DNA from 3 places in the Modicisalibacter sp. MOD 31.J genome. Region 1 is predicted to be linked to each of the others. Evidence: predicted binding sites of a transcription regulator. Region 1 holds the regulator's gene; each other region holds the start of a gene.
What was found. Region 1 encodes sigma-54, which starts transcription at its own class of promoters, with help from an activator protein. Its sites were predicted from a motif close to TGGCACNNNNNTTGCTNT; they were not measured.
Positions count from the first base shown of each region.

Region 1 (9,457 bases):
CACGCAGCCCCAGGAACACCAGCCCCAGGATACCGGCCAGCATGAACAGACCGACCCCGAATTCCATGATCTTGCTGCGTTTCATCCGATCTCTCCAAACATGATCGCCGTGAGCACGAAGTCGAGCCCGAGTATCGCCAGCGAGGCATACACCACCGTGCGGGTGGTCGCCCGGGAGATGCCCTCGGAGGTGGGCACCAGGTCGTAGCCCTGGAAGACCGCGATCCAGGTCACCACCAGCGCGAAGACCAGGCTCTTGACCAGGCCGTTGCCGACATCGGTGACGAAGCCCACGCTGTCCTGCATGTTGCTCCAGTAGGATCCGTCGAAGACGCCCAGCCACTTCACGCCCACCAGATAACCGCCCCAGATGCCCACCACACTGAAGCCGATGGTCAACAGCGGCAACGAGACGAACCCCGCCCACAACCGGGGCGCGATCACCCGGCGCAGCGGATCGACGCCGATCATCTCCATGCTGGTGAGCTGCTCGGTCGCCTTCATCAGGCCGATCTCGGCGGTCAGCGCCGAACCGGCACGCCCGGCAAATAGCAGCGCCGCGACCACCGGCGCCAGCTCACGCAACAGCGACAGCGCGACCATCTGCCCCAGCGCGTCCTCGGCGCCGAAGTCGACCAGGATGGTGTAGCCCTGCAAGGCCAGCACCATGCCGATGAATAGCCCCGAGACCAGCACGATGGCCAGCGACATCACGCCCACGAAGTGCATCTGACGCAACCACAGCCGCCAGCCCTCCCGCGAAGGAATGCCGACACAGGACAGGAACAGGAACATCCCCGCCCGACCCAGGGCATCGATCACGTTCAGCGTCCCGCGCCCCAGCGCGACGACCTGGCGGACCAATGGATTGCGCGGGCGCCAGCGGCGCCCACCGCGTTCACGACTCACGAGGTCGCCCTCCCTGTCATGATGTCGGTGAAATAGTCCGGGGCCGGATAGTGGAACGGTACCGGCCCGTCCGGCTCGCCATGGATGAACTGGCGCACGCGCGCGTCCTGGTCGACGTTGAGCGTCGAGGGAGTGCCATGCGCCATGACCTGTCCATCGGAGATCACGTAGACATAGTCGGCGATCGACAGGGTCTCCTTGATGTCGTGGGACACGACCACGGCGGTGAGGCCCAGCGCCTGATTGACCGTCCTGATCAACTCGACCAGCACGCCCTTGGAGATCGGATCCTGGCCGACGAAGGGCTCGTCGTAGAGGATCAGATCCGGATCGAGGGCGATCGCCCGGGCCAGCGCGACACGGCGCAGCATACCCCCGGAGAGCTCCGACGGCATCAGCTTGTGTGCCCCGCGCAAGCCCACCGCCTCGAGCTTCATCAGCACGATGTCGCGGATCATCGCCTCGGGCAGGTCGGTGTGCACGCGCAGCGGAAAGGCCACGTTCTCGAACACCGACAGATCGGAGAACAGCGCCCCGCTCTGGAACAGCATGCCCATCCGGCGGCGCAGCCGGAACAGCGCGCGCCGCGAGAGCCGGTGCACGTCCTCGCCGGCGATGCGCACCGACCCGGCATCGGGATACAGCTGCCCGCCGATCAGCTTGAGCAGCGTGGTCTTGCCGGTGCCGCTCGGGCCCATGATCGCCGTGATCTTACCCTCGGGTACCTGCAGATCGACGCCGCGAAAGATGTCCTTCTCGCCGCGAGAGAAGTGCAGACCCTCCACCTCGACGAGCAACGATTCGTTCATCTGGGCAACCCAATGGCCGAAAATTATCGAACATTGTATCCTAACCATTGACGGCACAACCAGCCCGAGAGCGTCGGCGCTTGCATGGTCGCCCTGCAGCCCGTTTAATGAGCGTCCAGTCGCGACACCACGTCGGCCATTCACTGCCCGCGCCCCATCGAGCGCGCCATCAACCACGATCCCGTCATGACCATCGATCCCGAGTTCGCCTTTCGCGACAGCGCGCGACGCACCCTGCACCTGGAACAGCAGGCGATCGCCGCCCTCGACGCCAAGCTGTCGGAGGACTTCGACCGCGCCTGCCGGCTGATACTCGCCTGCGAAGGCCGCGTGGTGGTCACCGGGATGGGCAAGTCGGGGCACATCGCGCGCAAGATCGCCGCCACCCTGGCCAGCACCGGCACCCCGGCCTTCTACGTCCACCCCGGCGAGGCCAGCCACGGCGACCTGGGCATGATCACCGCCCGCGACGTGGTACTGGCGCTGTCGAATTCCGGCGAGACCCAGGAGATCACCGCCCTGCTGCCGCTGCTCAAGCGCATGGGCGCCCCCCTGATCAGCATGACCGGGCGCCCGGCCTCGGCGCTGGCCCGCCATGCCGAGGCCCATCTGGACGCCGGCGTCGAGCGCGAGGCCTGTCCGCTGGACCTGGCTCCCACCGCCTCGACCACCGCCGCCCTGGCCCTCGGCGACGCGCTCGCCGTGGCCCTGCTCGAGGCCCGCGGTTTCACCGCCGAGGATTTCGCGCTGTCGCATCCCGGTGGCAGCCTGGGGCGCCGCCTGCTACTCAAGGTCGAGGACCTCATGCATACTGGCCAGCGCCTGCCCAGCGTGACGCTCGGCAGCCCGCTGCGCGACGCGCTGCTCGAGATCACCCGCAAGGGGCTGGGCTTCACCTGCGTGGTCGACGCCCGGGGCCGGTTGTGCGGCGTCTACACCGATGGCGACCTGCGCCGCACCCTCGATCAATACAGCGACCTGCATGCCCTGCGCGTCGACGACGTGATGACGCCAGGTGGCAAGCGCATTCGTCCCGACGTGCTCGCCGCCCAGGCGGTCAAGCTCATGGAGGACAACCGCATCACCGCGCTGGCGGTGGTCGACGCCGAGGACCGCCCGGTCGGTGCCCTGCACATGCACGACCTGCTGACCAGCGGCGTCATCTAGCCATCCGCCACGCGAGGCCAGTCGCGTCGTCACGCAATTCAAGGAGACACTCATGGTTCTCGACCCGCGCCTCAACCATCCCGCCCTCGTGGAGCGCGCCCGCCACGTGCGCCTGCTGGCGCTCGACGTGGACGGCGTGATGACCGACGGCCAGCTCTATTTCCAGGCCGACGGTCAGGAGACCAAGGCCTTCTCGACCCAGGACGGCCAGGGCATCAAGCTGCTGCGTCAGGCCGGTGTCGAGGTCGCGCTGATCACCGGGCGCGACTCGCCGATGGTCACCCGGCGCGCCGCGGCGCTGGGCATCGAGCACGTCTTCCAGGGCAGCGACGCCAAGCTCGACCTGCTGCGCCGCCTGATCCAGCGGCTCGGTCTGGCGATGCATCAGGTCGCCTACTGCGGCGACGACCTGCCCGACCTGGCGCCCATCAAGCGCGCCGGCCTGGGCATCAGCGTACCCAACGCCCCGCGTTATATCCGCGAGCATGCGCTCTGGGTGACCGATCGCGCCGGCGGCCACGGTGCCGTCCGCGAGATCTGCGACGGCCTGCTCGAGCTCCAGGGCCACTGGGCGTCGGTGCTCGACACCTACCTGCACGGCCAGGCCTGACATGGCGATGCGTCTCCCGCGCCTGTCGGCCAAGTGGTGGCTCGTGGTGCTGCTGATCGCGCTGGGCGGGGTGCTCTCGGTCATCGAACAGCGCGGCAGCGCGCCGCCCGGCCCGGTCCCCGAGGGCGAGACCGGCGAGCCCGACTACTACCTCGAAGACGCCGAGCTGACGCGCTTCGACAGCCAGGGCCAGGCCTACCAGCGCCTCGCCACACCGCGTCTCGAGCACACCCCGGGTGACGACGTGACCCGCCTCGACACCCCGGATGGGCGGCTCGTCGACGCCAAGGGCCGGGTCTGGTTCGCCACCGCCGACAAGGGTAGGCTGGAAACCGGCGGCAACCCGCTGATCCTGACCGGCGACGCCCAGCTCCAGACGCCCGGTGAAGGGTGGCGGATCAACAGCCAGACCCTGATCTACGATGCCGACCAGCGCCACGCCTGGAGCGACACCGAGACGGTGCTTCACAAGCACCGCCAGCGGGTCCGCGGCGAGCGCTTCGACGCCTGGATCGACACCGGCCAACTGCGCCTGGCCGGCGACGTCCACGGTTTTCACCCGCCGATCAGTCAACAGTGAGGATACCCATGCGAGCCTACCTCGCCGGACTCGGCCTGACCGCGCTGACCCTGCTCGCGCCATCGGCCATGGCGCTGGAGAGCGATGCCAGCCAACCCATCAACGTCGCCGCCGATCGCCTCGAGCTCGACGACCGCGCCGGCACCGCCGTCTACACCGGCAACGTCGACATGCAGCAGGGCAGCATGGTGCTCAAGGCCCACCGGGTCGAGATCGAACGCAACGACCAGGGCGAAGTGACCCGGGTCACCGCCACCGGCCAGCAGCAGCGCGCCTACCTCGAGCAGCGCCCGGCCCCCGATGACGAACTGGTCAAGGGCTGGGGCGACACCGTCGTCTACCATGCCGGGGCGCGCCGCGTCGAACTGATCGGCCACGCCGAGCTGCATCAGGCCAAGGACACCTTCAACGGCGCCTATGTCGAATACTATCTCGACAGTCGCAAGGTCCAGGCCCGCTCCAACGCCCAGGGCAGCCAGGACCAGCGCGTGCGCATGACCCTCACCCCCAAGTCGTCGCAATGACGAGCGCCGACAACCGAGGAGAATCGTCCGCGATGAAGACGCTCACCGCCAGCCATCTGGCCAAGAGCTACAAGAATCGCCGGGTGGTCCAGGACATCAGCCTGACCATCGGTCAGGGCAGCATCGTCGGCCTGCTGGGCCCCAACGGCGCCGGCAAGACCACCTCGTTCTACATGATCGTGGGGCTGGTGCGCGCCGACGCCGGCGAAGTGGCGATCGACGACCAGGACCTCAGCCGGGCGCCCATGCATCACCGGGCTCGCGCGGGGATCGGCTACCTCCCTCAGGAGGCCTCGATCTTCCGCAAGCTCTCGGTGGCCGACAACATCATGGCGATCCTCGAGACCCGCCGGGATCTCGACAAGGCCGCCCGCCGGACGCAGCTCGAGCACCTGCTCGAGGAGTTCCACATCGACCACATTCGCGACAACATGGGCATGAGCCTGTCCGGCGGCGAACGCCGCCGCGTGGAGATCGCCCGCTCGCTGGCCACCGAACCGGCCTTCATCCTGCTCGACGAGCCGTTCGCCGGCGTCGATCCGATCTCGGTGGGCGAGATCAAGGGCATCATCCGCCAGCTTCGCGACCGGGGCATCGGCATCCTGATCACCGATCACAACGTCCGCGAGACACTGGATATCTGCGACAAGGCCTACATCGTCGGCGACGGCCAGATCATCGCCGAGGGCGGCGCCGAGGCGATCCTCGCCAGCAAGAAGGTCCGCGAGGTCTACCTGGGCAACGAATTCCGCCTGTAGTCGCGACCGGCGCCGTCCCGCCCCTCCTGCCTCGGCGCCGCGTCCTGCAAGGCATCGCCGCTAGCCGGCCGCCGGAATAGTGGCACGGTTATTGCTTTAAGGCTTGCAAGCCTTTCGGCGTCAGGATAACGTGTCGACAAATTCTCTCGATGACGCTTCTTCGCCATGGCTATGAAACCCACGTTGCAGCTTCGGGTCGGCACCCAGTTGACCATGACGCCACAGCTGCAGCAGGCCATCCAGTTGCTGCAGCTGTCGACGCTGGACCTGCGCCAGGAGATCCAGCAGGCGCTCGAGTCCAATCCCATGCTCGAGATGGAGGAAGAGTTCGGCGAGACCACGTCCAGCGAACCGGCCGAGGATGACTGGAGCCAGGACATCCCCGACGAACTGAGCGTCGACAGCGACTGGTCCGATACCTATCAGGACCTCGCGCCGGCCGGCAGTCGCAGCGAGGATGGCCCCGACTTCGACCGCAACGCCGCCGGCGAGAGCCTTCAGGACCACCTGCTCTGGCAGCTCGACATGGCCGATCTCGACACCCGCGAGCGGCTGATCGCCGAGACCCTGATCGACGCGATCACCGCCGACGGCTATCTCGACGGCGAGCTCGACACCCTCGCCGAAGGACTTCGCGCCCAGGGCCTCGCCGGACTCCGCGCCAGCGACGTCGAGCAGGTCCTCTACCGTCTGCAACAGTTCGACCCGACCGGGGTGTTCGCCCGCGACCTGCGCGAGTGCCTGCTGCTCCAGCTCGGTACCCTGCCCGACGACACGCCGCTGCTGCCCCAGGCCAAGCGCCTGGTTCGCCAGTTCCTCGAAGCGCTCGCCGGTGACGATCGCAAGCTGCTCAAGCGGCGCCTGCGCCTCGAGGACGACCAGCTGGATTCGGTGATCGCCCTGATCCGCGCGCTCGACCCGCGCCCGGGCCAGGCCTTCGACGACAGTGCCAGCGACTACGTGATCCCCGACCTGCTCGCCCGTCGCGTACGCGACGGCTGGCGCATCGAGCTCAATCCGGAGGCGCTGCCACGGCTGCGCATCCAGCCCGACTACGCCGCCCTGATCCGCCGCGCCGACAAGAGCGACGACAATACCTTCATGAAGCAGCACCTGCAGGAGGCCCGCTGGCTGATCAAGAGCCTGTCGAGCCGCAACGACACCCTGCTCAAGGTCGGCCGCGAGATCATGACGCGCCAGCTCGACTTCCTCGAGCGCGGCGAGGAAGCCATGAAGCCCCTGATCCTCGCCGACATCGCCCAGGCCGTGGAGATGCACGAATCGACCATCTCGCGGGTGACCACCCAGAAGTTCATCCATACCCCGCGCGGCGTCTTCGAACTCAAGTACTTCTTTTCGAGCCACGTCGGCGGCGAAGGCGACGCGCACTCCAGCACCGCCATCCGCGCCCGGCTCAAGAAACTGATCGGCGAGGAGCCGCCGCGCAAGCCGCTTTCCGACAGCAAGCTGGTCGACCTGCTCGCCGAGGACGGCATCCAGGTCGCGCGACGCACCGTGGCCAAGTATCGCGAGGCCATGGGCATCCCCTCCTCCAGCGAGCGCAAGCGCCTCGCCTGAACACCGCGTCCCGCCCGGCACAGGGAAGGTGCCGCTCCCCGTCACCCCGCCGACACGCCCGCCCGCGAACGACAAATTTCACGCCTGCCTCTCGGGTAATCCCGCGGGGGTTTGCTAAGCTGCAAAAAGGGTTACAATCGAGCCACCACCCGCGGTAACAGGAGCGTGCCCATGCAAGCCAACATCACCGGCCATCACGTCGAACTGACGGATGCTCTGCGTGACTACGTCAACGAGAAACTCATGCGGCTGGAACGCCATTACGACAACATCACCACGGCCCAGGTGACGCTGTCGATCGAGAAGGAGCGTCAACAGGCCGCCTGTACCCTGCACGCCGCCGGTGCCGATCTGCACGCCGAAGCCGAGAATGCGGACATGTACGCCGCCATCGACGCGCTGGCCGACAAGCTCGACCGCCAGCTCGTCAAGCACAAGGAGAAGGCCCAGGCCCGCGCGCAAGGCGCCGGCGCCCGCTGACCCCTCCATCATGACACTGGAAGCCATCCTTCCCCCCGAGCGCACCCTGTTCGCGGTGCCCGGGGGGAGCAAGAAACGCGTACTGGAGTTCTTCAGTACCTTCATCGCGCAGAACACGCCCAGCCTCGACAGCCAGGAAGTCTTCAGCCGGCTGATCGGACGGGAACGCCTGGGCAGTACCGGCATCGGCAACGGTGTCGCCATTCCGCATGCGCGCAATCCGCACTGCAAGGCCCCGATCGCCGGCTTTCTGAAGCTCCAGGAGCCCATCGACTTCGATGCGGTCGACGGCGAGCCGGTCGATCTGATCTTCGTCCTGCTGGTTCCCGAGGAAGCGGATGACACGCACCTGGCGCTGCTCGGCCAGGTCGCCGGCATCATGAACGATGCCGACACGCGCAGTCGTCTGCGCCACAGCGAGAGCCAGCGCGACCTCTACGACATCCTGCTCGACGCGATCCGCCACCAGGGCGACCCGTCGGCCAGTGCGCGACAGGCTCCCTGACGGCCGGACACCGCTTCGCGCCACGCGCGAAACGTGTCAACATTCCCCGGGGCGCCGCGTCGCCCCGCCTTACTCATCGCCACCAGGGAGAGCCGCTCGATGCAGCTCGTGATCATCAGCGGTCGTTCCGGGTCGGGCAAGTCGATCGCCCTGCAGGCCCTGGAAGACCTCGGCTTCTACGCCATCGACAACCTGCCGGCCATGCTCCTCGACGCCCTGATCGACGAGCTCCAGCAGGACGACACCGACCGCTCGAGCATCGCCGTGAGCATCGACGCCCGCAATCTGCCCGTCGCCCTCGCGCGTTTTCCCGACCAGCTCGACACGGTACGCAGCCGCGGTATCGACTGTCAGGTGGTCTACCTCACCGCCGAGGACAAGATCCTCCTCGAGCGCTATTCGGCGACTCGCCGCCGCCACCCGCTGACCCGCGACAGCGAGATGACGCTCGCCGAGGCGATCGAATCCGAGGAGGACGCCCTGTCGCGGATTCGCGATCTCGCCGATCTGGTGATCGACACCTCGCAACTCTCGGTTCACGAACTGCGCGGGCGTATCGCCGAACAGGTGGCCCATCACCGCAGCGACCGGCTCACCCTGACCTTCGAATCCTTCGGCTTCAAGCGTGGCGTGCCCCTCGACGCCGACACGGTGTTCGACGCACGCTGCCTGCCCAACCCCTTCTGGGACCCGCGCCTGAGGCCGTTCAGCGGCCGCGACCGCGAGGTCGTCGAATTCCTCGAGAGCTACCCCGATGTCACCGCCATGGTCGACGACATCCGCGGCTGGCTGGAACGCTGGCTGCCCGCCTACCGCGCCAGCAACCGCAGTTACCTGACGGTGGCCATCGGCTGTACCGGCGGTCAGCACCGCTCAGTGTATATGGTGGAGCGTCTCGCCCGCCACTTCACCGAGCGTTTCCAGGTTCGCATCCGCCATCGCGAACTGGGGATCCAGACGGCAGTGGGAGAGGCCCGTGCCCCAGCGTGAACTCACCCTGATCAACAAGCGCGGCCTGCATGCCCGGGCCGCCACCAAGCTCGTCCAGTGTTGCCAGGGATACGACGCCAGGGTCAGCGTGGCCCACCAGGGACGCAGCGCCGACGCCGCCAACATCATGTCGCTCTTGATGCTCGCCGCGCCCTGCGGCACTCGACTGACCGTCGAGGCCGAAGGCCCCCAGGCCGAGGACGCCCTGGAGGCCCTCGAGGCGCTCTTCGCGGCGCGTTTCGACGAGGAACATTGACCCGCCGCCGGGAACGCCCGGCAAGCGCGCCGCTGTCAGTCGGCGATGCTAGAATGGCGCCCCACCCGCCAGGACGATCGAGGACGCCGAGCGCCATGAGCAAGAATCCCGAAAGGCTGCAGCCCCGTCTGGAACGTCTCAACGAGGCACTGGAAAGCGGTGCGCTCGATCAGGCACGGCGCATGCTCAATCGCGGTCTGGCCCCGGTCGACGTCGCCCATCTGCTGGAATCCACGCCGCCGCGGGAGCGCGAGGTCCTCTGGGAGCTGGTCGAGCCCGAACTGCAGGGCG
Region 1 covers NZ_JAGXFF010000001.1:1,163,016-1,172,472, reverse strand. Annotated here, with positions in the region: gene mlaD (outer membrane lipid asymmetry maintenance protein MlaD) at 1-85, opposite strand, end outside; gene mlaE (lipid asymmetry maintenance ABC transporter permease subunit MlaE) at 82-864, opposite strand; gene KGR00_RS05205 (ATP-binding cassette domain-containing protein) at 906-1,718, opposite strand; gene KGR00_RS05200 (KpsF/GutQ family sugar-phosphate isomerase) at 1,905-2,885, shown strand; gene KGR00_RS05195 (HAD family hydrolase) at 2,938-3,495, shown strand; gene lptC (LPS export ABC transporter periplasmic protein LptC) at 3,497-4,075, shown strand; gene lptA (lipopolysaccharide transport periplasmic protein LptA) at 4,084-4,599, shown strand; gene lptB (LPS export ABC transporter ATP-binding protein) at 4,632-5,357, shown strand; gene KGR00_RS05175 (RNA polymerase factor sigma-54) at 5,523-6,935, shown strand; gene raiA (ribosome-associated translation inhibitor RaiA) at 7,107-7,415, shown strand; gene ptsN (PTS IIA-like nitrogen regulatory protein PtsN) at 7,426-7,920, shown strand; gene rapZ (RNase adapter RapZ) at 8,020-8,910, shown strand; gene KGR00_RS05155 (HPr family phosphocarrier protein) at 8,897-9,166, shown strand; gene mgtE (magnesium transporter) at 9,262-9,457, shown strand, end outside.

Region 2 (9,457 bases), on a different contig from region 1:
GCACTTCCACGAAGGCAACCTGACCGGCGCGGGCCGCATCAACGACAAGCTCGCGGAGGTCTTCGTCGAGGTCAGCCCCGACCTGGCCCGGGCGCGCGGTGTCGAGACCGGCAGCCTGGTACGGCTGACCTCGCGGCGCGGCGAGATCGAATTGCGCGTGCTGGTCACCGACCGCGTGGTCGGCCACGGCCTGTACGTGCCGCTGCACACCCGCGAAGGCAACGTCAATCGCCTGACCGGCGATCACGCCGATGTCGCCGTGGACACCCCGGCCTACAAGGAGATCGCCGTGAAGATGGACGTGCTCCAGACCGAGGGCCCCTCGCCGCTACCGCGCAACAACCACCGCAACGGCAAGCGTATCCCGATCCAGGATATCGGTGTCGACCGCAAGTGGGCGCGCAGCGACTACCAGCGCCCGCCCCATGCCTCACCCGACCCGGAGCGATTCTGATGGCCAAGGCAATCAAGCCCGACCAGGTGCCCGCCGGCGCCTTCGGCGGCAAGACGGCGCCCGACGCCCACGATGAACTCGAGCGGCTGATCGAGAACCTGCACCGGCGGCAGGTCTTCCGCACGCTCAATGTCTTCCTCGAAGCCTTGCCCGAGACCTCGCGGCTGTTCGCCGAGGAACTCGACAGCGACACCGGCGTGCGCGGCGGGGCCAACCTTTACCTGCTGCTGCGCCTGCTCGGCCGGGTGCCACCCGAGGAGCTCCAGCGCTGGCTCGACGCCGCCGCCCGCGGCGTCAGCGCCGCCTCCCGGGAGGAGGCCAGCGAGGCCTACCCGCCACCGGGTGTGCTGGGGGTCAAGGATCTGCTTCACGACGAGGCACTGTGGCGCTCGCTGGGCCCGCTGCTGGAGGGGCTCAAGGCGTTCAGCGGCGGGCTGCAGGAGTCCGGGACCGGGTCGACCGGTTCACGCCCCGACCCCGAGACGGGTGCCGACGTGCCGCCGGCACGGGCCGGCAGCGGCCGTGATCCACTGGACTCGTCTGGGTAAACGCCGCGCCTCGTGGGTTTAGCGCTGCCGCAGCGGCAATGTTAGTATTGACTAACCGGCAAGGAGTGCCGGCCGTCATCGCATTGCATCCCCGCTGCGACCCGAATGGAGGCTCTGCCCACGATGCGCAATTTCCTGTTCCTGCGCCACCCGCTGCCCCGGCGCACCCTGGTGTTCTGTCACGTCGTCACGCAACTGGCGCTGTTCGTGGCCGGGCTGGTCTGGCTGGCGCGCCACAGCCCGCCGCTGTCCGGTGGCGCCTGGACGACGAGCTGGCCGACCCTGGCGCTGGGCGGCGGCGTCTGGCTGCTGAGCCTGGTGGGCGTGCGCCTGCTCGCCGAGTTGCTGATGCTGCCGTACCACCTGGCCGGGCTGCGCAACGCCGACTCGCCGGGCGCGGTGATGACACGCGCCTACGACCGCCGTCCCGCCGTCCACGATCCCGAGCGTCGCTGGGTCAACGACATCTCGCCGGTCATTTCGGAAGAGGCCGTGGGCGAGGCCCGGGTCACCCGGCCCCGCCAGTCGCTCAAGACCCGCCTGCACAGCCCCACCGAGCCCGGCGTCGCCGGCGAGGCTCGCAGTGCCGTGGCGGCACCGGGCAAGCAGCGCCAGGAGCCCAGCCTCTAGGGGCCTGACTTGTGCGCGGCGAGCATTGGACGCTTCCCGCGAATCACCTTAGGCTAGTGCCTCGCTTCACAGGCGGGGCGGCGTGCCACCGGGCGTGGTCCCCGCTTCGCCGGACGGGAACCCCTAGCCAATGTCGTCGGTCGTCAATGTCATCCTGCCCATCTTCGGGCTGATCCTGATCGGTTATCTCTGCCGCAGGACGGGCCGGCTGGGCGAGACCGCCGCCTCCGAGCTCAACCGCTTCGTGGTCTGGCTGTGCCTGCCGGCGCTGCTGTTCCGCGCCACCGCCACGGCGACCTGGGCCGAGATCTGGCACCCGCAATTCCTCGCGGTGGTCGCCATCGGCACGCTCACGGTGTTCATCGCCACCCTGGCCTATCGGCTGCGCGGGTCGCGCCATCTGGCGGATGCCAGCATCGACGGGCTCGGCGCCGCCTACGCCAACACCGGTTACGTGGGCATTCCACTGAGCCTACTGGTGCTCGGCGAAGCCGGGCTGGAACCGGCGCTGATCGCCACGCTGTTCGTCGCCTGCGTGCTGTTCGCCATCGCCGTGATCTGCATCGAGGTCGGCCTGCAGGCCGAACGGTCCCCCTCCCACGCGGTGCTCAAGGTGGCCAAGGCACTGGCCAGGAATCCGCTGGTGGTGTCGCCGCTGCTGGGGGCGCTGTGGGCGCTTTCCGGGCAGGACCTGCCGCATGCCCTGGACGCCTTCCTGCGCCTGCTCGGCGATGCGACGACGCCGTGCGCGCTGGTGTCGCTGGGGCTGTTCCTGGCCCAGAAGCAATCGGGGTCGACGCAGGGCACCCTGGGGCTGGTGGGCCTCAAGCTGTTCGTGCACCCCTTGATCACCTGGGTGCTTGCCTATCAGGTATTCTCCCTGCCGCCGCTGTGGGCACAGTCGGCGCTGCTGATGAGCGCCCTGCCGACCGGTACCGGCCCCTTCATGCTCGCGGAGTTCTACCGGCGCGAGGCGGCGGTGGTCTCGCGCACGGTGCTGCTGTCGACGCTGGGCTCGCTGGTCACCCTGTCGCTGTGCCTGTACCTGATCCAGGGATGACGGCGGGGCGTGACGGCATCGCGCGTCACGCCCCGGTCGCGCCCTTCCCGGTCAGTGACCGAGAATCTGGCTGAGGAAGGTCCGGGTGCGCTCGGAACGCGGCTCGTTGAAGAACCTCTCCGGCGGCGCCTGCTCGATGATCTGACCCTGGTCCATGAAGATCACCCGGTCGGCGACCGTCTTGGCGAAGCCCATCTCGTGGGTCACGCAAAGCATGGTCATGCCCTCGCGGGCCAGTTCGACCATCACGTCGAGCACTTCCTTGATCATCTCCGGGTCGAGCGCCGAGGTCGGCTCGTCGAAGAGCATCACCTCCGGGCGCATGCACAGCGCCCGGGCGATCGCCACGCGCTGCTGCTGCCCGCCGGAGAGCTGGCCCGGGTACTTCTTCGCCTGATTGGCGATCTGCACCCGGTCGAGGAATTCCATGGCGGTCTTCTCGGCCTCGCGGCGCGGCTTCTTCTGCACCCAGATCTGCGACAGGCAGCAGTTCTCGAGCACCGTGAGGTGGGGGAACAGGTTGAAGTGCTGGAACACCATGCCCACCTGACGGCGAATCTGCTCGATGCGCTTGATGTCCTGGGTCATGGTCACGCCGCCGACGACGATCTCGCCCTGCTGGTGCGCCTCGAGATGATTGATGCAGCGGATCATCGTCGACTTGCCCGACCCGGAGGGGCCGCAGATGACGATGCGTTCGCCGCGCGCGACGCTAAGGTCGATGTCGCGCAGCACGTGAAAATCACCGTACCACTTGTTGAGCCGCTTGATCTCGATCATCGGCTCGCTGTCGTGCCGGGGGGCGGAGGCTTCACTCATGGCAGTTTCCTGAGGGTCCTGCGCTCGTCGCCAGCGGGCCACGAGCGGCGGTTATGGTTGTGGATGTCACCGCTTGTGGCCGGTATGCAGCCGGCGCTCGATGTACTGGCTGTAGCGCGACATGCTGAAGCAGAAGACCCAGTAGACCAGCGCGGCGAACACGTAACCCTCCATCGCGAAGCCCAGCCAGTCGGTGTCGGTCAGGCCGGCGCGGATGATCGCCAGCAGATCGAACAGGCCGATGATCAGCACCAGCGAGGTGTCCTTGAACAGCGAGATGAAGGTGTTGACGATGCCCGGGATCACCAGCTTGAGCGCCTGGGGCAGGATGATCAGCCCCATGCGCTGCCAGTAGCTCAGCCCCAGGGCCTGGCCGGCCTCGTTCTGGCCCTTGTCGATCGCCTGCAGGCCGCCGCGTACCACTTCCGCCATGTAGGCGCTCCAGAAGAACATGATGCCGATCAGCGCACGCAGCAGCTTGTCGAACTCGATCTCCGAGGGCACGAACAGCGGCAGCATCACCGAGGCCATGAACAGCACGGTGATCAGCGGCACGCCGCGCCAGAACTCGATGAAGATCACGCTCACGCCCTTGACCAGCGGCATCGTCGAACGCCGCCCCAGCGCCAGCAGCACACCGATCGGCAACGAGCCGACGATGCCCACCACGGCCACGGTCAGGGTCAGCATCAGCCCGCCCCATTCGCGGGTGGGCACTTCCATCAGGCCGAAGTGGCCACCCACCAGCAGGAAGTAGGCGATGATCGGGAAGCCGACCAGCGCGAACAGCCCCACCCACGGCTTGGCCGGCAGGCGGGGGAGCGCCAGCCAGGCGATCAGCGCGGCCAGCATCGCGAAGACGAGATCCACGCGCCAGCGCGCCGCCTCGGGATAGAAGCCGTAGACGATCGACTCGAAGCGCGCCGAGATGAACACCCAGCAGGCGCCATCGCCGCTGCAGGCATCGCGCGTCGAGCCGAGCCAGTCGGCGTCGAACAGGCTCCATTCCAGGAAGGGCCACAGCAGCCGCGCCAGGATCGCGATGGTGACGATCGAGACGAGCGAGTTGAGGGGCCCGGAGAACAGGTTGGCACGCAGCCAGCCGAGCACGCCGCGGCGCTGGTCGGGGGGCTCGCGGGCCTCGATCATCTGGGTACGGACGGGGGTCGGTGACGAGGCCATGTCAACGCTCCTTGAGCAGCGTGCGCGCGTTGTAGAGGTTCATCAGCAGCGACACCAGCAGGCTGATCACCAGATAGACGGCCATGGTCATGGCGATGATCTCGATCGCCTGGCCGGTCTGGTTGAGCGTGGTCCCGGCGAACACCGCGACGATGTCGGGGTAGCCGATCGCCGTGGCCAGCGACGAGTTCTTGATCAGGTTCAGGTACTGGCTGGTCAGTTGCGGGACGATCACCCGCATCGCCTGGGGAATGACGATCTTGCGCAGGGTGATGCCGCCGGGCAGGCTCAGCGAGCGTGCCGCCTCGGTCTGCCCATGGGGCACCGACTGGATGCCCGAGCGCACGATCTCGGCGATGAACGCGGCGGTGTAGATCGACAGCGCCAGCCACAGCGCCATCAGCTCGGGCATGATGTTGATGCCGCCACGGAAGTTGAAGCCCTTGAGCTCGGGTATCGACCACGCCAGCGGCGAACCACTGGCCAGAAACACGATCAACGGCAGACCGACGACCAGGGCGGCGCCGATCCGATACATCGGCAGCGCCTTGCCGGTGGCCGCCTGGCGGCGACGGGCGAAGACCGCCAGCACCACGGTGAGGACCACCGCGACCACCAGCGCCCAGGGCGTGGCGGCGAACCCCGACAATGCCTCGGGGGCCGGCACCACCAGGCCGCGCACGTTGAAGAAGAAGGTATCGAACAGCGACAGGCTCTGGCGCGGCGAGGGCAGCGAGCGCAGCACCGCGAAGTACCAGAACAGGATCTGCACCAACAGCGGCACGTTGCGGAACGCCTCGACGTAGATCGTCGCCAGCCGGGCCAGCAGCCAGTTGGGCGAGAGCCGGGCGATGCCCACCGCGAAGCCGATGATCGTCGCCGCGACGATCCCCAGGACCGAGACCAGCAGGGTATTGAGCAGGCCGATCACGAAGGTGCGGCCGTAGGTGTCGTCGCTGGTGTAGTCGATCAGCGTCTGGGGGATGGAAAAGCCGGCGCGCTCGCCGAGGAAGTCGAAGCCGGTGCGGATACCGCGGGCCTCGAGATTGGCCAGGGTGTTATGGACCAGAAAACCGATGAAGACCGCCAGGAACGCGAACAGCAACCCCTGGACGATCAGGGCGCGCATGGCGGGGTCGCGCCACAGCGGACCCCGCCCGCGACGCGGGATGGACGTGGTGGGACGCAGCATGAGTGATCTCGACTCGGGCGGATAAGCCTGACCCGCGCGCCCTCGTGAGGCGCGCGGGGCTCGTTACGTCCAGCGGCTCAGCGAACCGGCGGGGCGTACTGGATGCCGCCGTCGGTCCACAGCGCGTTGATGCCGCGCTCGATCTCGAGCGGTGAATCCATGCCTACGGTGTGCGCATAGACTTCACCGTAGTTGCCCACCTTCTTGACGATGTTGTAGGCCCAGTCGTTGGACAGACCCAACTGCTCGCCGTAGTTGCCGTCCTGCCCGAGCAGACGCGCGACATCGGGGTTGGGCGGGTTGTCGCGCATCTGGTCGACGTTGTCGCTGGTCACGCCCAGTTCCTCGGCGTTGAGCATCGCGAACAGCGTCCACTTGACGATATCGAACCACTGGTCGTCGCCCTGGCGGACCACCGGGCCCAGCGGCTCCTTGGAGATGCGCTCGGGCAGGATCTTGACGCTGGCGGGGTCGGCGAGCTGCAGGCGCAACGCGGCGAGCTGCGAGGAATCGGAGGTCAGCACGTCGCAGCGGCCGCTGTCGAAGCCCTGGGCGGTCTGGTCCGAGGTGTCGAAGGCGACCTGCTGGAACTGCATGTCGTTGGCCTTGAAGTAGTCGGCCATGTTGAGTTCGGTGGTGGTGCCGGCCTGCACGCAGATCGAGGCGCCGTCGAGCTCGGTGGCACTGTCGATGCCCAGATCCTTGCGGATCAGGAAGCCCTGGCCATCGTAGAAGTCGACCCCGGCGAAGTTCAGCCCCAGGGAGTCGTCGCGGGTCGCGGTCCAGGTGGTGTTGCGCGAGAGCACGTCGATCTCGCCGGACTGCAGCGCCGTGAAGCGCTCCTTGGCGGTCAGCGGCGTGAAGGAGACCGCCTCGGGGTCGGCGAAGACCGCCGCCGCCACGGCACGGCAGAACTCGACGTCGAGTCCCTGCCACTGGCCGTCCTGGTCGGGGGCCGAGAAGCCGGGCAGGCCGGTGCTCACCCCGCAGCGAAACTCGCCTTCGCTCTTGACGTCGTCGAGCGTCGCGGCCTGTGACTGGGAGGCCACAGCCGCCGCCAGCAGGGCGGCGGGCAACAGGATCAGGCTGTTGTTCTTGATTCGCATGTCGGATTCAACTCCCTGTCGTTGTCATTGTCGGTGCATGCAGGCGCATGGCCCGAACAACGCTTGCAAGGAGCGTTCCAACCTGGCCCGTGAGTCGCTTTCATCTCATGGCAACGTGGGATTTGCCGCGGCGATGCCACCCCGCGGCGGCGACACGAGCGCTATCAGCGTGCGGTCGCGTGCCTCGACGCGCCGTTTCGGTGCGGGGTCGACGGCGGCCGCCATCAGGCAGCGGTGCGCCGACGTCGCCAGGCCAGCAACAGGCCGCCGGCCAGCAACGCCCCCAGGGTGTTGGCGAGGATGTCCAGCGGGTCGCCGCCGGCCCGCCCGGGCACGCCGAGCTGAGCCAGCTCGATGACGACCCCGTAGACGACGGCGACCCCAGCGGCGACCGCCAGGCGCCAGCCTGCCAGCCCCAGCGCACCGCTGAGCGCGGCGTAGGCCGCCAGGTGGTTGAACTTGTCCCACGGCAGATGCGCGGGCAATTCGTCGGCGGGGGTCAGGCTGCCCCAGGCGATGCCCGCGGCGACGCCCAGCGCCGCCAGGGCCCACCCCCGATGGCCGGGCATCGCCTCAGCCCAGCGGATGGTAGGCCGGGCTCAGCTCGTGCAGCGCCTCGAGGAAGTCGCTGACGCGCTGCGGGTCGGTATGCTGGCTGATGCCGTGGCCCAGGTTGAAGACATGCCCCGGGCCGGCGCCGTAGCTGTCGAGGATGCGTGCCACCTCGGCGCGGATCGCCGCCGGCCGCGCGAACAGCACGCTGGGGTCGAGGTTGCCCTGCAGGGCGACCCGGTGGCCGACCCGCGAGCGGGCATCGCTGAGTTCGGTGGTCCAGTCGAGCCCCAGGGCATCGGCCCCGGTCGCGGCGAGATGTTCGAGCCACTGACCGCCGTTCTTGGTGAACAGGATCACCGGCACCCGCCGACCGTCGCCATCGCGCTGCAGCCCGGCGACGATCTGCTCCATGTAGCGCAGCGAGAACTCCAGGTAGGCCGGCGTCGACAGCGCCCCGCCCCAGGTATCGAAGATCTGCACCACCTGGGCGCCGGCACGGATCTGCGCGTTGAGGTAGTCGGTCACGGCGTGGGCCAGCAGGTCGAGCAACTGGTGCATCGCCTCGGGGTTGCCGTAGAGCATGCCCTTGACGTGGCGGAAGTCCTTGCTCGACGCTCCCTCGACCATGTAGGTGGCCAGCGTCCAGGGGCTGCCCGAGAAGCCGATCAGCGGCACCCGGCCATCGAGTTCGCGGCGGATCGCACGCACCGCGTTCATGACGTAGTCCAGGTCGCGCTCGGCGTCGGGCAGGCTCAGCGCTTCGACGTCGGCCTGGCTGCGCACCGGCTTTCTGAACTTGGGCCCCTCGCCGGTCTCGAAATACAACCCCAGCCCCATGGCGTCGGGAATGGTCAGGATGTCGGAGAACAGGATCGCCGCATCCAGGGGGAACCGCTCCAGCGGCTGCAGCGTCACCTCGCAGGCCCGGGCGGTGTCGCGGCACAGGTCCATGAAGCTGCCGGCCTCGCCGCGAACCCGGCGATATTCAGGCAGGTAGCGCCCGGCCTGACGCATCATCCATACCGGGGTGCGGTCCACCGGCTCACGGGCCAGGGCACGCAGAAGGCGGTCGTTCTTGAGTTCCATGAAAGTCTCGCTGTTCGCGGTTTTGACCCATTGTACCGGATGCGCCGGGGGGATTGGCGAGCGCCGTGCAGCGCCGTGTGCGCCCTGCCGGCAAGACGCGATACGGGTGAGCTCGATCGGCGATCCTGCTACCATGGACGCTTCATCGGCCGGGCGCTGGTGCCCGCCGGTTCGTTGTCGAGGGTAACCGTGACGATTCGCTTCATCGCCGCCTCCAGGCTCCCCACCCCCTGGGCCACCTTTACCATGCACGGCTTCGAGGACGAGGCCACCGGCAAGGACCACATCGCCCTGACGCTCGGCGACGTGGCGATCGGCGAGCCCGTGCTGGGGCGCGTCCATTCCGAATGCCTGACCGGCGACGCGCTGTTCTCGATGCGCTGCGACTGCGGCTACCAGCTTCAGGAGGCACTCAAGCGCATCGCCGCGGAAGGTCGTGGCGTGCTGCTCTACCTGCGCCAGGAGGGGCGCGGCATCGGCCTGCTCAACAAGATCCGCGCCTATCATCTGCAGGATCAGGGCTATGATACGGTGGAGGCCAACGAGCACCTGGGCTTCGGCGCCGACCTGCGCCGCTACGACCTGTGCGTACCGATGCTCGAGCATCTGGGCGTCTCGTCGCTGCGCCTGATGACCAACAATCCGCGCAAGGTCGACGCCCTGACCCGGGACGGCGTGACCATCAGTGAACGCGTGCCGCTGACCACCGGTCGAAACCCCCACAACGAGCACTACCTGTCGACCAAGGCCGGCAAGCTGGGCCACATGATGGCACTCGACGACTTCACCCCGGCCGGCGACGTGGACATCGAACGCAAGCCCTGA
Region 2 covers NZ_JAGXFF010000003.1:588,594-598,050, reverse strand. Annotated here, with positions in the region: gene fdhF (formate dehydrogenase subunit alpha) at 1-454, shown strand, start outside; gene KGR00_RS13330 (hypothetical protein) at 454-1,002, shown strand; gene KGR00_RS13325 (hypothetical protein) at 1,126-1,632, shown strand; gene KGR00_RS13320 (AEC family transporter) at 1,763-2,692, shown strand; gene KGR00_RS13315 (amino acid ABC transporter ATP-binding protein) at 2,744-3,511, opposite strand; gene KGR00_RS13310 (amino acid ABC transporter permease) at 3,578-4,660, opposite strand; gene KGR00_RS13305 (amino acid ABC transporter permease) at 4,695-5,885, opposite strand; gene KGR00_RS13300 (amino acid ABC transporter substrate-binding protein) at 5,963-6,991, opposite strand; gene KGR00_RS13295 (VanZ family protein) at 7,216-7,560, opposite strand; gene hemE (uroporphyrinogen decarboxylase) at 7,565-8,632, opposite strand; gene ribA (GTP cyclohydrolase II) at 8,822-9,457, shown strand.
Region 2: KGR00_RS13300 (amino acid ABC transporter substrate-binding protein) is a predicted target of sigma-54. The motif match lies at 7,054-7,071, and genes of this name have one in related genera.

Region 3 (9,457 bases), on a different contig from region 1:
TCAGTCTCAAGACCCCGCAAATGCGCGCCTTCCACCTCTCCTGGTTCGCCTTCCACATCTGCTTCTTCGGCTGGTTCGGCATCGCCCCGCTGATGGCGGTGGTGCGCGACGATCTCGGCCTGACCAAGACCCAGATCGGCAATACCATCATCGCCTCGGTGGCGATCACCGTCATCGTGCGCCTGGCGATCGGTGTGCTGTGCGACAAGATCGGCCCGCGCAAGGCCTACACCTGGCTGCTGTGCCTGGGCTCGCTGCCGGTGATGCTGATCGGTCTCGCCGACAGCTTCGAGAGCTTCTTCCTTGCCCGCCTGGCGATCGGCGCGATCGGCGCCTCGTTCGTGATCACCCAGTACCATACCTCGGTGATGTTCGGCCCCAACGTGGTGGGCACCGCCAACGCCACCACCGCCGGCTGGGGCAACCTGGGCGGGGGCACGACCCAGATCGTCATGCCACTGATCTTCGCCGCGGTGATGATGCTGGGCGTCGAGGAGACCCTGGGCTGGCGCCTGGCGATGGTCGTGCCGGGCATCGTGCTGTTCCTGACCGGCATCGCCTACTACCGCTTCACCCAGGACGCCCCGGACGGCAACTTCAGTGAGCTGCGTGAACGCGGCGAACTGCCGCGCAGCGAACGCGAATACAGCATGCGCAGCACCTTCGGCGCCGCCGCCAGGGATGTCCGCGTCTGGGCCCTGTTCGTGGTCTATGCGGCCTGCTTCGGGGTCGAACTGACCATCAACAACATCGCCGCCATCTACTTCTTCGACAATTTCGAACTCGACCTGGCCACCGCCGGCCTGATCGCCGGCCTGTTCGGCCTGATGAACCTGTTCGCGCGGACACTGGGCGGGGTGTTCTCGGATCTGTTCGCCCGCAATGGCGGCCTCAAGGGACGCGTGCGCTGGCTGTTCATCGCGATGTTCTGCGAAGGCATCGCGCTGATGGGTTTCGCCCAGATGGAGACCCTCGCCGTGGCCATCGGCATCATGCTGGTGTTCAGCCTCTTCACCCAGATGGCCGAAGGTGCCACCTTCGGGGTCGTGCCCTTCATCAACAAGAAGGCGCTGGGAGCGGTGGCCGGCATCGTCGGTGCGGGCGGCAACGCCGGGGCGGTGGCCGCCGGCTTCCTGTTCCGCGCCGAGACGCTGACCTACCAGCAGGGCCTGCTCTACCTGGGCATGGCGGTGATGGTTGCCGCCTTCTTCACCTTCCTGGTGCGCTTCTCACCGCAGGTGCTGGCCGAGGAAGACGCGGCCTACCGCGCGGCCGCCGACGGCGAGGCCGCCCCCGGCGCGTTGTCGCTGCGCTGAATTCCCGATCCTGCCACGCCGGCCCGCTCCGCAACGCTGTTCCACCTGCAGGCGGCGGGCTATCGGTGGCGCTGCGACGCCGACGCCCCGGCACGTGACCGGGCGTCGGCGAACCGGGGTGGTCAAAAAGCACTAGACCTTTGATGCATTTACAGATTTTTCCTCATCTCGCCCAATCGAAAGCACGGCGCACGGTTTCCGGCTTCCCGCCATGCTCGGCCGCGCCGCCGTCATAAAACGATAAAACGCGATTCGCGACGCAGGAGTAGCCCTTCAATGAACAGAATCTGGATCAAAACCCTGGCATCCTGCGGGGCGCTGAGTGCCGCACTACTCGCCTCGCCCGCCCTTGCCAAGGACGTCAGCGCTTGTCTGATCACCAAGACGGATACCAACCCCTACTTCGTGACCATGAAGAAGGGCGCCGAACAGACGGCGAAAGAACTGGGAGTCGATCTGACAACCTATGCCGGCACGTACGACGGCGACAACCAGAACCAGGTCGCCGCCATCGCATCCTGCATCGACGAGGGCGTCGACGGCATTCTGATCACCCCGTCCGATACCAAGGCGATCTTTCCGTCGATCGGCAAAGCGCGTCAGGCCGGGATCATGGTCATCGCGCTCGATACCAAGCTGCAACCGGCCAGCGCGGCCGACGCGACCTTCGCCACCGACAACGTCCAGGCCGGCAAGCTGATCGGCGAATGGGCCAGGAAACGTGTGGACGACGAGAAAGCCCGTATCGCCTTTCTGGATCTGGCCGTCAGCCAGCCGTCGGTGGGCGTGCAGCGCGACCAGGGCTTCATGCAGGGCTTCGGCATCGACGTCAAGGACCCGAACAAATGGGGTGACGAAACCGATCCGCGCATCGTCGGCCACGACGTGAGCTACGGCGCCGAGGATCGCGGGCGCAAGGCCATGGAAAACCTGCTGAAGAAGGACTCGAGCATCAATCTGGTCTATACCATCAACGAACCCGCCGCCGCCGGGGCCTATCAGGCACTCGAGGCGGCCGGCCTGGAGGATCAGGCCACCATCGTGTCCATCGATGGTGGTTGCCCGGGCGTGAAGAACGTTCAGGAAGGCGTCATCGGCGCCACGGCGCAGCAGTACCCGCTGCTCATGGCCTCGAAGGGCATCGAAGCGGTCAAGACCTATGTCGAGACCGGCGAGAAACCCCAGAACAGTCCGGGGCTGGACTTCATCAACACTGGCGTCAACCTGGTCACCGACCACCCTGTCGAGGGCGTCGACTCCATCAGTATCGAGGAGGGTCTCGAACGCTGCTGGGGCTGAACGCCTCGCTCGGACAGAGGATTTTCCCGCCCTTGTCCCGGGAAAAGACGCCCGTCACATGCCCCATCAAGGATATCGACCGTAACCCGCAAGGCAACGCCCGGCTCAGTGCCGGGCGTTGGCGCTTTTACACATCGAAGGGGTCAGGGCTTGGCCTTCTCGGCCACCGCCGGCGGCTCGGCGACGACCGGCCCGGCCAGCCATTGGCTGGCAACGTAGTAGACCACTGCGCCCAGCGCCGAGCCGGTGAACCAGCCGTAGTCGTAGAACCAGGTCCAGGCCCCGGTGGCCAGCGAGAACACCGTCAGCGCCACCGGCACCAGAAAGGCGATGAATCCGGCCGGATTGTAGGCCGGGTACGCCGCGCCGTCCTTGTAGAGGCTGGCGACGTCGAGCCACTGACGCTTGATCAGGAAATAGTCCACCGCCATTATCCCGGCGATCGGCCCCAGCAGGCTCGAATAGCCCAGCAGCCAGTTGGAATAGAGGCTCTCCAGGGTCACCCCGGAATCGATCAGCCCGGCCTTCTGCAGCAGGTCGTAGCCCATCAGCAGCACGCCGACCAGGCCGGTCAGCAAGGTGCCGCGGGTCTGGTTGATCAGCTTGGGAGCGATGTTCTGGAAGTCGTTGGTCGGCGAGACGATGTTCGCCGCGGTATTGGTCGACAGCGTGGCGACGATGATCAGTACCATGGCGATGACCACCCACACGGGGCTGTCGATGTGGCCGATCAGGCTGACCGGGTCGGAGACCGTCTCGCCGACCAGCGAAGCCGAGGCCGCGGTCATCACCACCCCCAGGGCGGCGAAGAAGAACATGGTCAGCGGCAGGCCGATGATCTGACCCACGATCTGGTCCTTCTGGCTCTTGGCGAAGCGGCTGAAGTCGGGAATGTTCAGCGACAGCGTGGCCCAGAAGCCGACCATGGCGGTCAGTCCGGCGAAGAAGTAACCGAACACCGAGGCCCCCTCCGGGCGTGACGGCGGCTGGCTCATCAGCTCGTCGATCGAGACGTGGGGCATCGCCCACACCATCAGCCCGATCCCCACCGCCAGCAGCAAGGGCGCGGCCAGCGTCTCCAGCCACTTGATCGACTCCGCGCCGCGAATCACCACGTAGAGGTTCATCGCCCCGAACAGGAAGAAGCCGATCACCTCGCCGACGCCGTCCAGCGCCCGCCAGGGCGGAAAGATCGCCGACAGCAGCAGGTGGATGGCCAGGCCACCGAACATAGTCTGGATGCCGAACCAGCCACAGCCCACCAGGGCACGGATCAGACACGGCACGTTGGAGCCGCGAATGCCGAACGACGAGCGCAGCACCACCGGGAACGGAATCCCGAACTTGGTCCCCGGAAAGGCGTTGAGGGTCAGTGGCACCAGCACCACGATGTTGGCCAGCAGGATGGTGAGCAGTGCCTCGCCGACGCTGAGACCGAAATAGGCGGTGAGCACGCCGCCCAGGGTATAGGTGGGCACGCAGATCGCCATGCCCACCCACAGCGCGGCGACGTTCCATCGCGACCAGGTGCGTTCCTCGAGGCGGGTCGGCGCGATGTCCTCATTGAAGCGGGAGCTGTCGCGGACGTCTTCGCCGACCTCGAGTTCGACGAGTTCGCCGCGCCGCACGGCACGTGATGTCGCTTCGGTCATTGTTGTTGTCTCCTCGTATGGCTATCCAGTCTCCCCGACGGGGCTGGCATTCGCTTCGCAAGAAACGTGCCCGAATGGCGCGCCGGGTCGATACATTGTTGTCGTTTTCCGCGCCGCCGCGGGTCATCGGCGACACAAGTCATTGTTTTTTCTAACCTCAAAAACCTGCCTCGAGTGTCAGGTTTAAACCCCGCCGCCCCGACAGACCCGTTGCGGAGAAGCCAGGACAGGTATCGAAACACCCTGACACTCTAGTCAATTTCCAAAGTAGTGCACAATCCGCGCAGCCCGGTGCTCAACTGGCGCTCAATACAATCTCAAGATACTGATTAACAAGAAAATATAGAAAACGCAGAATCTAGTGCACGGCATCACCAAACTGGTGAAAGCGCGCCCGAAGAACACTAAACAATTGTTTTTAAAAGCCTCTGAATATTTTTCAAAAAATCCTTGCTAGACATCCTAAACAGCGACTAGCTTCATTCTTATCCTGTCTCTGCTGTCAGGTTTCAGGCAGTCCAACAACAAGACACTCGCAACGAGGAACCGTGCATGCAAAAGGTAAAGATCGGCTTGATCCAGATGGCCCTGAAGACCGGCACCGACCTGGCGCCGGAAGCCATCCGTGACGCCATGAACGAGGCGCACCTGCCCTATATCGAGAAGGCCGCCGCCGACGGCGTTCAGGTGCTCTGCTTCCAGGAGGTGTTCAACCAGCCCTACTTCTGCCCCAGCCAGGACAAGAAGTGGTATGCCGCCGCCGAGAAGGTGCCCGACGGCCCGACCTGCCGGATGATGCAGGAACTCGCCGCCAAGCACCGCATGGTGATCGTCGTGCCGATCTACGAAGAGACGGTGACCGGGATCTACTACAACACCGCCGCGGTCTTCGACGCCGACGGCAGTTATCTCGGCAAGTACCACAAGACGCACATTCCCCAGGTCGCCGGCTTCTGGGAGAAATACTTCTTCAAGCCCGGCAAGTCCGACTGGCCGGTGTTCGACACCGCCTACGGCAAGATCGGCGTCTACATCTGCTACGACCGTCACTTCCCCGAAGGCTGGCGGGCCCTGGCGCTCAACGGCGCCGAGATCATCTTCAACCCCTCGGCCACCGTGGCCGGCCTCTCGCAATATCTGTGGGAACTCGAACAGCCCGCCTCGGCGGCGGCCAACGGCTGCTTCATCGCCGCCATCAACCGGGTCGGCAGCGAGGCACCCTGGAACATCGGCGAGTTCTACGGCAGTTCCTACATCGCCAATCCGCGCGGTCAGATCGAGGCCCAGGCCAGCGACAAGGAAGACGAGCTGCTGATCCACGAGGTGGATCTGGCGATGGTCCGCGAGGTGCGCAACACCTGGCAGTTCTTCCGCGACCGCCGGCCGGAAACCTACGCGCGCCTCACCGACGGCGAATGACGAGGCCCGCCGGAAACGGGCTGCGTTCGCCACGCTTCCGGCGCCCCTCGTGCTGATCCCAACGGCCAAACAACTCCAAGAGGTTCCAAGATCATGGCGACCCTCCTGATCCGTGGCGGCACCGTCGTCACCCACGATGCCACCTACCGCGCCGATGTGCTCTGCGTCGACGGCAAGATCGCCGCCGTCGGCCCCGACCTGGATGTCCCGGGCGACGCCGAGGTGATCGACGCCGGCGGCCAGTACGTGATGCCCGGCGGCATCGACCCGCATACCCACATGCAATTGCCGTTCATGGGCACAGTGGCCAGCGAGGACTTCTACACCGGCACCGCCGCGGGGCTGGCCGGTGGCACCACCTCGATCATCGACTTCGTGATTCCCAGCCCCGGCCAGCCGCTGATGGAGGCCTTCCAGACCTGGCGCGGCTGGGCCGAGAAGGCGGCCAGCGACTACGCCTTCCACGTCGCCATCACCTGGTGGGACGACAGCGTTCACGAGGACATGGGCACCCTGGTACGCGAGCACGGCGTCAACAGTTTCAAGCACTTCATGGCCTACAAGAACGCCATCATGGCCACCGACGACATCCTGGTGGCCAGCTTCACCCGCTGCCTGGAACTCGGCGCCGTGCCCACGGTGCACGCCGAGAACGGCGAGCTGGTCCATCACATGCAGCAGAAGCTGCTCGCCCAGGGGCTCAGCGGGCCCGAGGCCCATCCGCTGTCGCGCCCGCCACAGGTCGAGGGCGAGGCCGCCAGCCGCGCGATCCGCATCGCCGGCACGCTGGGCGCACCGATCTACGTGGTGCACGTCTCGTGCAAGGATGCCCTCGACGAGATCACCTACGCGCGCCGCCAGGGCCAGCCGGTCTACGGCGAGGCGCTCGCCGGGCACCTGCTGATCGATGACAGCGTCTATCGCAGCAAGGACTGGCTGCAATCCGCCGGCCACGTGATGAGCCCACCCTTCCGCAGTCCCGAGCACCAGGCGGCACTCTGGACCGGCCTGCAGTCCGGCAACCTGCAGACCACCGCCACCGACCACTGCTGCTTCTGCGCCGATCAGAAGATGATGGGCAAGGACGACTTCACCAAGATCCCCAACGGCACCGCCGGCATCGAGGATCGCATGGCGGTACTCTGGGACGCCGGGGTGGGCGGCGGACGCATCTCGATGCAGGAGTTCGTCGCCGTCACCTCCACCAACACCGCCAAGATCTTCAACCTCTACCCGCGCAAGGGGGCGATCCAGGAAGGCGCCGACGCCGACCTGGTGGTCTGGGACCCCAACGGCACTCGCACCATCTCGGCCAAGACCCATCACCAGAACGTCGACTTCAACATCTTCGAGGGCAGAACGGTCACCGGCATCCCCCGCCATACCGTCAGCCAGGGCAAGTGGGTGTGGCGCGACGGCGACCTGCGCGCCGAGCGCGGCGCCGGCCGTTACCTCGAGCGCCCGGCCTATCCGGGGGTCTTCGACGTGCTCAAGAAGCGCGCCGAGCGCAACGCGCCCACGGCCGTGGAACGCTGAGGCGCCCGCTACGCCCCGTACGACCCATAACGAAAATGACAACAACCGGCCCGCCGCGTCGCCCAGAGCGAACGGCGGCGCCGAAGGAGACCGACCGTGACCGATTCCCTCGATCACCTGCCCCGAGCCGGCGACGGCGGCCGTAACGCTGCGGCGCTGGAAGCCAACTTCCGCGACCTGCACCCGCCGCTGACCCAGCGCCAGGCGATCATCGAGAGCCAGCGCTGCCTCTACTGCTATGACGCGCCCTGCATCGAAGCCTGCCCCTCGGACATCGACATCCCGCGCTTCATCCGCGAGATCAGCGAGGACAACATCAACGGCGCGGCGCAGACCATCCTCGAGGAGAACATCCTCGGCGGCAGTTGCGCCCGGGTCTGCCCCACCGAGATCCTCTGCGAGCAGAGCTGCGTGCGCAACCACGACGCCGAGTGCCAGCCGGTGCTGATCGGCCTGCTGCAGCGTCACGCCATCGACCACATGCACTTCACCGAACACCCCTTCCCGCGCGCCGCCGATACCGGACGACACGTCGCCGTGGTCGGCGCCGGCCCGGCGGGGCTGTCCTGCGCCCACCGCCTGGCGACCCACGGTCATCGGGTGACGATCTACGAGGCCGACCCCAAGCCCGGCGGGCTCAACGAATACGGCATCGCTCGCTACAAGCTGGTCGACGACTACGCGCAGAAGGAGATCGACTTCCTGCTCGAGGTCGGCGGCATCGAGATTCGCCATGGCCAGCGGCTCGGCGACAACCTCGACCTCGCCACCCTCAAGCGCGATCACGACGCGGTCTTCCTCGGCCTGGGGCTGGGTGCCAGCCGCCGCCTGGGGCTGACCGGCGAGGGCGCGCCCGACGTGGCGACGCCCGGCCTGATGCCGGCCACCGACTACATCCGGACGCTGCGCCAGACCGACGACCTGAGCGCACTACCGCTGGCCCGGCGCTGCGTGGTGATCGGCGCCGGCAATACCGCCATCGACATGGCGGTGCAGATGGCACGTCTCGGCGCCGACGAGGTCACCCTGGTCTACCGGCGTGGCCTGGATGCCATGCCCGCCACCGGCCACGAACAGGAGATCGCCCGCGCCAACGGCGTCAAGATCGTCACCTGGGCGCGTCCCGAAGAGATCCTGCTCGATGCCGAAGGCCGCGTGGCCGGCATGCGCTTCGCGCGCACCGAATCCCGCGACGGCACCCTCGTGGACACCGGCGAGACACTGGAGATCGCCGCCGACGGCGTCTTCACGGCGATCGGCCAGGCCCTCGACGAGGCCCATCTGGCGGCTATCCCGGGGCTGGAACGCGAAGGCGGCAAGGTCCACGTCGACGGCCACTTCCGCACCGACCTGCCCGGCGTCTACGCCGGCGGCGACTGCATCGCCCTGGGGCAGGATCTCACCGTCCAGGCCGTGCAGCACGGCAAGCTGGCCGCCCAGGCCATTCATCAGGATCTCATGGCCCAGCAGGAGGTGGCGTAATGAAAGCGATCGCCAAACGACCCGACGTCGACCTGAGTATCGAGTTCGCCGGCATCAAGTCCCCCAACCCGTTCTGGCTGGCCTCGGCGCCGCCCACCGACAAGGCCTACAACGTCGAGCGCGCCTTCGAAGCGGGCTGGGGCGGCGTGGTGTGGAAGACCCTCGGCGAGGACCCGGCGCCGGTCAACGTGTCGTCGCGCTACTCGGCGCATTTCGGCAAGAACCGCGAGGTGCTGGGCTTCAACAACATCGAGCTGATCACCGACCGCAGCCTGGAGACCAACCTGCGCGAGATCACCGAGGTCAAGCAGCGCTGGCCCGACCGGGCGCTGATCGTGTCGATCATGGTGCCCTGCGTCGAGGAGAGCTGGAAGGCGATCCTGCCCCGGGTCGAGGCCACCGGCGCCGACGGCATCGAGCTCAACCTGGGCTGCCCCCACGGCATGCCGGAGCGCGGCATGGGCGCCGCGGTGGGCCAGAACCCCGACCTGATCGAGCAGGTCACGCGCTGGTGCAAGACCTACTCGCGGCTGCCGGTGATCGTCAAGCTGACCCCCAACATCACCGACATCCGCGCGCCGGCCCGTGCCGCATTGCGCGGTGGCGCCGACGCCGTGTCGCTGATCAACACCATCAACTCGATCACCTCGATCGACCTCGACCACATGGTCGCTCGCCCTACCGTGGGCCACCAGAGCACCCACGGCGGTTACTGCGGCGCGGCGGTCAAGCCGATCGCCATGAACATGGTCG
Region 3 covers NZ_JAGXFF010000004.1:296,303-305,759, reverse strand. Annotated here, with positions in the region: gene KGR00_RS15325 (MFS transporter) at 1-1,316, shown strand, start outside; gene KGR00_RS15320 (sugar ABC transporter substrate-binding protein) at 1,593-2,615, shown strand; gene KGR00_RS15315 (NCS1 family nucleobase:cation symporter-1) at 2,759-4,267, opposite strand; gene KGR00_RS15310 (nitrilase-related carbon-nitrogen hydrolase) at 4,820-5,686, shown strand; gene hydA (dihydropyrimidinase) at 5,780-7,222, shown strand; gene KGR00_RS15300 (NAD(P)-dependent oxidoreductase) at 7,319-8,704, shown strand; gene preA (NAD-dependent dihydropyrimidine dehydrogenase subunit PreA) at 8,704-9,457, shown strand, end outside.
Region 3: KGR00_RS15315 (NCS1 family nucleobase:cation symporter-1) is a predicted target of sigma-54. The motif match lies at 4,322-4,339, and genes of this name have one in related genera.